4 regions of the Mesorhizobium sp. M2A.F.Ca.ET.043.02.1.1 genome follow, and region 1 is predicted to be linked to each of the others. Evidence: riboswitches for the same ligand, from Rfam matches in the RefSeq annotation. Region 1 holds a riboswitch; each other region holds the start of a gene.
The links. Region 1 has a riboswitch for cobalamin ahead of bluB (5,6-dimethylbenzimidazole synthase). Riboswitches for the same ligand answer to the same signal wherever they lie in the genome.
Positions count from the first base shown of each region.

Region 2: another riboswitch for cobalamin. It lies ahead of EJ068_RS17755 (aromatic ring-hydroxylating dioxygenase subunit alpha); the one in region 1 lies ahead of bluB (5,6-dimethylbenzimidazole synthase).
Region 3: another riboswitch for cobalamin. It lies ahead of EJ068_RS03435 (DUF1636 family protein); the one in region 1 lies ahead of bluB (5,6-dimethylbenzimidazole synthase).
Region 4: another riboswitch for cobalamin. It lies ahead of EJ068_RS27525 (CbtB domain-containing protein); the one in region 1 lies ahead of bluB (5,6-dimethylbenzimidazole synthase).

Region 1 is NZ_CP034445.1:5,264,009-5,266,202, reverse strand. It holds gene EJ068_RS24935 (histone deacetylase family protein) at 1-521, opposite strand, end outside; cobalamin riboswitch at 637-814, shown strand; gene bluB (5,6-dimethylbenzimidazole synthase) at 857-1,582, shown strand; gene EJ068_RS24925 (hypothetical protein) at 1,583-2,194, opposite strand, start outside.
Region 2 is NZ_CP034445.1:3,694,901-3,697,094, reverse strand. It holds cobalamin riboswitch at 464-666, shown strand; gene EJ068_RS17755 (aromatic ring-hydroxylating dioxygenase subunit alpha) at 775-2,022, shown strand; gene EJ068_RS17750 (hybrid-cluster NAD(P)-dependent oxidoreductase) at 2,043-2,194, shown strand, end outside.
Region 3 is NZ_CP034445.1:724,298-726,491, forward strand. It holds gene EJ068_RS03430 (winged helix-turn-helix domain-containing protein) at 1-595, shown strand, start outside; cobalamin riboswitch at 626-830, shown strand; gene EJ068_RS03435 (DUF1636 family protein) at 870-1,295, shown strand; gene cobW (cobalamin biosynthesis protein CobW) at 1,298-2,194, shown strand, end outside.
Region 4 is NZ_CP034445.1:5,774,897-5,777,090, forward strand. It holds gene EJ068_RS27515 (hypothetical protein) at 1-44, opposite strand, end outside; gene EJ068_RS27520 (CbtA family protein) at 194-928, opposite strand; gene EJ068_RS27525 (CbtB domain-containing protein) at 1,126-1,335, opposite strand; adenosylcobalamin (AdoCbl) riboswitch at 1,382-1,459, opposite strand; gene EJ068_RS27530 (histidine phosphatase family protein) at 1,564-2,139, shown strand.

The DNA.
Region 1 (2,194 bases):
CAAAAGATGTCCTGCGTGCCGTTGCCATGATGGACGTCCCAATCGACGATGGCGACGCGCTCGGCCTGATGCTTCTTCTGCGCATAGCGGGCGGCGATGGCCGCCGTGTTGAACAGGCAGAAACCCATCGCCGTAGCCTTTTCGGCATGATGTCCCGGCGGGCGGGCGGCGACGAAGACATTTGAGGCGCGGCCCTCGAAGACGTCGTCGACCGCCGCGTTGGCCGCGCCGATCGCCGTCACCGCGGCCTGCCAGCTTTTCGGGCTGGCGCTGGTGTCGGCATCGATCGAGACGATGCCGGTCCGAGGGATCGCCGCACGCACGCGCTCGACGAAAGTCTCGGGGTGCGCATAGAGGATGGTTTTCTCATCGCCTTCCGGCGCCTTGACGCGGTCGAGCGCCGAAAACGCCTCGTCGTCCAGCACGCGCTCGATGGCGCGCAGGCGGTCGGGCCGCTCGGGGTGGCCGGGCGGCGTGAGGTGTTCGAGGAAGATTGAGTGCGTGTAGAGACGGGTGGCCATGGCGCCTAATCTAGGCACCCGCGGCCGTAATGACCATGTTTGAAAAGCCGAATGGCTGGGGAAATTGCGCCAGCCCATGTCGTCCGCGCCATTGGCGGGTGCCGAACTTCGCGGTAAGGTCGTCCCGCTGCCTGGTGCCCGCGACGCGGGAGAATCGGGAACACGGTTTTATTCCGTGGCGTGCCCAACGCTGTGAGGGGGACCGCGCCGGCAAATGCCACTGTCGATGACGGGAAGGCGCCGGAGCGGGACGATCCCGAGCCAGAAGACCGGCCCGGCAGACATGGTTTTCCGCTTGGTCAGGCGGGGGACTGCTTGTCGCAAGGGGAAAAGCGATGACGGCAGCAGCGATCGCCGCGTGTGGCGACGACTTTGACCAATTGGCGCGCGACGCGGTGTACCGGGCGATGTTCACCAGGCGCGACGTGCGCAGCCATTTTGTACCCGACAATCTGGATGACTGTGTGCTGGCGCGGCTTCTCACCGCCGCGCACCATGCGCCGTCTGTTGGCTACATGCAGCCGTGGAATTTCATCGTCATCCGTGATGCCGAGCGGCGCAGACAGGTGCGCGACCTGTTCCTCGCCGCGCGCGAGCAGGAATTGCCGGCGATCGAGGCGGAACGGCAGGCGCTCTACCGGAAGCTGAAACTCGAAGGCATCTGCGAAAGCGCGCTCAATCTTTGCATCACCTGCGACCGGCAGCGCTCGAAGGACTCGCCGCTCGGGCGCTGGCACAATCCGGAGATGGATCTCTACAGCACCGTCTGCGCGGTGCAGAATTTCTGGCTGGCGGCACGCGCCGAAGGCGTCGGCGTCGGCTGGGTGAGCATCATCGAGATGGAGGCGCTGAAGCGGCTTCTGTCGATCCCGGAGCATGTCACGCCGATCGCCTATCTCTGCGTCGGCCCCGTCTCGGAATTCGCGCCGAGGCCCGACCTCGAGGCGCATGGCTGGGCCAAGCGTCTGCCGCTGCCCGAGTTGGTGATGAGCGAGACGTTTCGCGGCGCCGGCGAGGCGCCGCTCAAGTCGGCGATTGCAAGGCTAGGTCGCCAGCAGTGATCAAGCGGCCCGGGGCGTATCCCAGCGCGAGCCGCCGCCGAAGGAGCCCAGCGCCTTGTCGCGCAGCTCCCTGAATTTGGACGAGGCCTCGGCGAGCCGCGTGTCCCATTCGGGGTTGGGCACCTGGCCTTCGATGGCTTCGAAATAGACCTGCATCAGCGAGGCGATGGCGAAGGGCTCGATGAAGGCCGCCTTGAAGGCCCAGGCAAAGACGATGGCCAGCACGAAGGCCCAGCCGGCCAATTGTCCGGGCATGACCCACAGGATCGCGGCGGCGGGCGCCAGCATCAACAGGAAGATGACGAAGGACACGCCCCACATGATCACCGCCAGCCACACGGCGTTCTTGACCATGTGCTTGCCGTTCTGGGCGTAAAGCACGACGCCTTGCCGGGCCGTCTCGAAGGGCGAGTTCGAATTGATGCGGATGTTGTAGCCGAGGATGATTTCGTCGACATAGGTCAGAGACAGGCGGATCACCGTGTTGATGAAGCTGACTAGGCCGCTCAGGCCCGGAATGGGCAGGAAGGCGGCAACGCCGCCGATCAGGCCGGTGATGGCGCGGATGGCGCCCTTGACCAGCTGGTCCACGACGAAAAGGATGTTGGCCTC
Region 2 (2,194 bases), 1.6 Mb from region 1:
GTCTAGCGGCGTGTCTTGGGAATGAAATCGCGTCGTTCGGACAGCGCTGATTTGGGTGAGCCGATCGCCGGATTCCAATCACGAAGTTTTTTCGTCTGGACTATGAATCCGCATCTTGAAGTTTTCATAAGCATGCCTATGACCATATTTTTATCGAATTTAATCAATGACTTATGTGAGTTCGGCAGTTGGCTCACCAAGTGTGTCGGAGCGCCAACGTTCACAACGTTCTGCACGCACCGTCAACAGAAACGAACCGTTCGGTTCGATTTTAGAATCTGCTAATAGTCACTTTTTGATACTGTTAACCATCGGAGCCCTCGCGAATCTCGTTCAGGGAGCGCCTCCGGAGCCGGAGGGCGTGGCGAAAGAGACGAGGCTCAGCACCATGAATACGCCGCCCATTGTCGCGCCGTATGGATGCGATGTCGTTTTCATGCCGACGGGAAACCGGCCGTCGTGGTTAGATCAGGCCATCTCAGGTGCCGCTTCGTCGCGATGAGGCGGAGAATTGGGAAGCCGGTCGAAATCCGGCGCTGCCCCCGCAACGGTGGTGGAGTGAGGTCGCAACGGGAGACCACTGGGCCATGGGCCTGGGAAGGTGTTGCGACCGCCCGCGAGGGCAACTCCAAAGCCCGGAAACCAGCCAGAGACATTTTGAACTCGACTGATCGCGGTGGGCGGTCAAGAGGCGGACGGCGCGTGCCCGGCCCTGCCGGTGGCGGTCGTTCTTCTCCATCACCACCAGTTCAGTCCTTGATGCGAGGACAGGACATGGATGCGCGCAACGACATGCTGAGGCTCCTGCAGAGCCGCAAGCAGGGCTACTCGCTTGAGCAGCCCTTCTACACCGATCCCGATTATTTCAAGCTCGATATGGAGCTGATCTGGCATCGTGACTGGTTGTTCATCGGCCATGATTGCGAGCTGCCGAAACCAGGCAGCTACATCACCGTTCAGATCGGCGATTATCCGGTGGTGCTGGTCCGCGACCAGAAGGGAAGGATCAACGCTTTCCACAACTCCTGCCGGCATCGCGGCAGCCGCGTGTGCAACACCGACAAGGGCACCGCCGCCAAGCTGGTCTGTCCCTACCATCAGTGGACTTACGAGCTCGACGGGCGGCTGCTATTTGCCCGCCAGATGGCGGAAGGGTTCGACAAAAGCCAGTTCGGCCTGAAGCCGGTCGCCTGCGAGAGCGTCGGCGGCTACATCTTCATCTGCCTGGCAAAGGAGCCCGCCGACTTCGCGCCGATGCGCGCCATGATCGAACCCTATCTCCTGCCGCACCGGCTGAGCGAGGCGAAGGTCGCATTCGAATCGACGATCGTCGAAAAGGGTAACTGGAAGCTCGTCTGGGAAAACAACCGCGAGTGCTATCATTGCGCCGGCAACCATCCAGAACTGTGCAAGACTTTCCCGGAAGCGCCGACGGTGACAGGTGTGCAAGGCGCCGACAGCGATCCGGAAATGCTTGCGCACTGGGCGAAATGCGAGGCGGCGGGTCTGCCGAGCCGGTTCCGGATCGATCCGGCCGGGCAATACCGCGCAACGCGCGCGCCGCTGCTGCGCGACGCCGTCAGCTACACGATGAGCGGCAAGCGCGCCGTGACGAAAAACCTGTCCGCCGGGGTCGCCGCCGACCGCATCGGCACGTTGATGCACTACCATTACCCGACCACGTGGAACCACATCCTCATCGATCACGCCGTCACCTTCCGCGTGCTGCCGATCAGCGCCACCGAGACCGCGGTGACGACGAAATGGCTGGTCCACAAGGACGCAGTGGAAGGCGTCGACTACGATCTGGCAGAGCTCACCCATGTCTGGACCGAGACCAACGATCAGGACCGCCGCATCGTCGAGGAAAACGCGCTCGGCATCCTGTCACCGGCTTACGAGCCTGGTCCCTATTCCGAGTTGCATGAGGGCGGTGTCATCCAGTTCGTCGAGTGGTACGCCTCCTTCATCGGTCCGCGCCTTGCCGAAGGCGGTCGCCCGGCGTTGCGCAGCGTCGCCTGAAGGCTAAGGAGATGAACGCGATGACGGATCTCGGCCTCTATCGCCATCTCGACGAGATGGCGCCCTGGAACGACAGGCTGCAGGTGCTGGAAGTGATCGGCGTCAGCGACGAGGCGCCGCAGGTGAAGACGTTCACATTCCGCTCCGACAATCAGACCTGGTTCCGCTACAA
Region 3 (2,194 bases), 2.2 Mb from region 1:
GCCGGTGCCCTCGGTCGAGGACGCGCATCGCGAATTGCTGCGTATCTCGGCCCGCGCCCACGGCATCGCCAGCTATGGCGACCTGCGCGACTATTTTCGCCTGGCCCCCGGGGATACGAAGGACCGCATCGAGGAACTGGTCGAAGCCGGTGAATTGCTGCCGGTGAAGGTCGAGGGCTGGGATAAGCCCGCCTATCTTCACCCCGACGCCCGAATCCCGCGCAGGATCGAGGCGCGCGCCCTGCTCGCCCCCTTCGATCCCGTGGTTTTCGAACGCACGCGCACCGAAAAGCTCTTCAATTTCCGCTACCGCATCGAGATCTACACGCCGGCCGAAAAGCGCCAATACGGCTACTACGTGCTGCCCTTCCTGCTCGGCGACCGCATCGTCGCCCGCGTCGACCTGAGGGCCGACCGGCCTGCGAGCATCTTGCGCGTCCACGCCGCCTATGCCGAGGCCGGCGCGCCACCCGAGACGGCAGCCCAACTCTTCGAGGAGCTGAAGCAGATGCAGGGCTGGCTCGGCCTTGAGGCGATCGAAGTGACGCCGGCCGGCGACCTCGGACCGGCGCTGGCCGACATCGCAGTGTCGTAGCCGCGCGTTGACAGGCGCCTAGCCGTAAGCCTAAATCCTGACCCAGACGGTCTTCTCCCGGCAAAGGGAGGAGCCAAGAGGGAATGCGGTGCGGGCCAAAAGCCCAAATCCGCGGCTGTCCCCGCAACTGTGAGCGACGAGCCCCGGCCGAAAACCACTGGGATGTTCCCGGGAAGGCGGCATCTGAGGCGACGACCCGCGAGCCAGGAGACCTGCCGTCTGAGACTTTAAGTATCCGAATGCCCGGCGGGTTTTCCGGGCAAGGAGCCTGGTTTTGGATCGCAACGGCAGTTTCCCGGCAAACATCGCGGACATTTCGTCCGAGCCCGACGCGTCAGACGGCGTGACCGTCATCGTCTGCTCATCCTGCCGCGACGAGACCGGCTCGGACGCGCATCCGCGCGCCGGCGCGCTGCTGGCCGAAGACACGCGCCGCGCCGTATCGGGCGAGAACATCCGCATCCGCACCGTCGAATGCCTTGGCAACTGCAAGCGTCGGCTGAGCGCCGCGCTGTTGCGCGACGGCTGCTGGAGCTACGTCTTCGGCGATCTGGAAACGACCAGCGGCGCCGACCTCGTCGCCGGCGCAAAGCTCTTCGCCACTTCGACCGACGGCCTGATCCCCTGGCGCGGCCGGCCTGATTCCCTCAAACGCGGCCTGGTTGCCCGCATCCCTCCCCTCGACATGCTGAAGGACTGACCATGAACGCTTCCGTTTTCCGCGTGCCCTGCACCGTCGTCACCGGCTTCCTCGGCGCCGGCAAGACGACGCTGATCCGCAACCTGCTCGAGAACGCCAAGGGCAAGCGGCTGGCAATCATCGTCAACGAGTTCGGCGATGTCGGCATCGACGGCGAGATCCTGAAGGGCTGCGGCGTCGACACCTGCCCGGAGGAAAACATCGTCGAGCTCGCCAATGGCTGCATCTGCTGCACCGTCGCCGACGACTTCGTGCCGGCGCTCGACCAGATCCTGTCTCGCACGCCGAAGGTCGACCACATCCTGATCGAGACCTCCGGCCTCGCTCTGCCGAAGCCGCTTGTGCAGGCTTTTCAGTGGCCGACGGTGAAGAGCCGCGTGACGGTTGACGGCGTCGTTGCCGTGGTCGACGGCCCGGCGCTGGCCGACGGCCGAGTTGCCTCCGACATGGATGCGCTGCAGGCGCAGCGCGCCGCCGACGACTCGCTCGACCATGACGACCCGGTCGAGGAGGTGTTCGAGGACCAGATTGCCTGCGCCGACCTGATCATCCTGTCGAAGAGCGACCTGATGGATGCGGCGGGCTCTGAGCGCGCCAACGCCGTCATCGGCGAGCATGTGGCGCGCGCCGTGAAAATCGTGCCGACCGCGCAGGGCAAGGTCGATCCTTCGGTACTGCTCGGCCTCGGCCTCGCCGTCGAGGACGACATTGAGAACCGCAAGACCCATCACGACGACGAGCTCGACCACGAGCATGACGATTTCGATTCCTTCGTCATCGACATCCCGTCGATTGCCAATCCGGACGAGTTGGCAAAGCGCGTCGCCCTTGCCGCAGAGCAGGAAAATGTGTTGCGCGTCAAAGGCTTCGTCGAGGTCGGCGGCAAGCCGATGCGGCTT
Region 4 (2,194 bases), 510 kb from region 1:
CTATGCGCCTGCGCCGAGGCAGCCGCCAGCAGGGCGAGCAGCACTGCAACCGAGCAATTCCAGGAAAAGTGTGCCGCGGTTTTCCGTCCGGAATTGCGAGAAAACAAAAGACCAAAGCGGCTCAGCGGTCGTGTCGACCGTTGAGCCGCTTTGGCCGCCAGGGCAAAGAACCTTGGCGGCCAGCGCATGGGTTTCAGGCGTAGCGGCGGGCGCGCTGGTCGCGCATCGCGACCACGCGTTCGGCAACCGCGCCGAAGCCGAGCCCGACGACGGTCCACAGCACCAGCTGGATGCCGAGCGAGGCGACGCGGAACTGCCACAGCACCGTCGCCGAGAAGTTCTCCGGCACTTCGTTGATGTCGGGCAGGGCCGCCTTCACCAGCGCGAAGACGACGAGGAAGGCAAGCCCAGCCACGATCGAGGCATTCCAGGCGCCGAGCTTGCTCCATAGCCGCTGCGCCAGGCCCACCGCCGCCACCATCGCGGCGATCGAGATGACGATCATGATGAAGAACAGTTCGGTGCGGTAGGCGATGGTTTCGGGATTGCCGACCGCGGGCGGGTTCGCGGGGTATTTGAGGCTCGGAACCACGATCACGGCAAGGAAGCCGAGCAGCGCCAGCAGCGCCGAGGTGCCGCGCGGGCCGAGCGAGCCCAGCCGGCCATAGGCATAGGCGAAGACCAGCGAGAACAGCCCGCCAAGCGCCGCGCCATAGACCAGCACGCCGGTCGCGAGACCGATGCCTGCCTGCGTGACGCGGCTGACCATCTCGGGCTCCGGCGCCTCGCCGGCGGCCTGCGCCTGCTGTTCCTCGAAGGCGATCGCCTTGTCGACCTGCGGCTCGCCATAGACGCGGGCGAAGGCGAACGCCAGAATCCCCGCCACCAGCCCGACAAGCATGCCGCGCAGCAAAAGTTTTCCGACCATGTCAGAGTCCCTTCAAGCAATTTCCCGGAAAAATTGAGCGTTTTCCGCCCGGAATTGCATTAGGCCAAATCTCAGAACGGCATCAGCGATGCCGAAGCCGCTCCAGAGCAATTCCAGGTAAAGTGTGCAACGGTTTTCCGTCCGGAATTGCGCGTCAGACCAAAACCTAGGACGGTTCAGCCTTCGCTGAACCGCTCCTAATGGCAGGGGAAGCCGAGCAGGTGGCGGCCGTCATGCACGAATTCATGCACCATCGTGCCGCGGATCAGCGAGGTCGCGCCTTCTTCCGCGCCGACGAAATAGATCATCAACATCAGCATCAGGCCGGCGAAGATTGCCCAGGGCAGAAGCTCGCGGACGGGAATCGCAACCGGGCCGTAGGTCGGGGCGAAGGTGGTGTCGGACATTTTGACCTCCTGTGGGATGCTGCGTCCCGTTGATCCAACTGTGCTGCGGGATAAGGCCTGACTTTCGGCTGGTGCCGATCACAGTGGCGCGACCGTGCCGGACTCGCACCGGCTTCCAATCCCGTATAGCGCTAAAACACTTGTCAGCACTTCGTTCGCCTGTCAACGACATGTAATGGCCAACGCGGCTTCGCCTGGCCGAAATTTCACTGGACCACGGAGTTTTGGATGTTCGCCCGCCTGACGATGATCGCAAGCGGCGCGACGCAGGCCGCGCGCAAGGGCCGCTTTCCGACGGACGAGGCGCCGGAGCCGAGCGCCCTCGATCGCGCCGGCGCGATCGCTTCGTCGCTGCGCCGGGCCGACCGCGTCTGGACAAGTCCGGCGCTTGCCGCGCGCAGGACGGCCGAGGCGCTTGGCCTTGACGCGACCGTCGAGCCGCTGCTTGCCGAGCAGGATTTCGCGCGCTGGGCCGGCAAAAGCTTCGAGGAGGTGCAGGCCGAGGACCCGGCAGGCATGGCCGCCTGGTTTGCCGATCCGGACGCCGCACCCCATGGCGGCGAATCGCTTGCCGCCGTCGCCCGGCGGGGTGCCGCGCTGATGGAGCGGCTGGCCGGCGAGGGGGGCGGCCACACCGTCGCGCTCACCCATGCCGTGCCGATCCGCGCCGCCATCGTGCATGTGCTAGGCGCGCCGCTCTCCTCGGTCTGGAAGATCGACATCGAGCCGCTGTCGCTCACCGAGTTCCGCAACGACGGCCGCCGCTGGGTGCTGCACGCGAGCGGGGTCGCCGGCGCGAGATAGCGCCGGAAACAGCTTTTCTGCTGATGGGCCGCGGTGCAGACGAATCCTGCTGTTT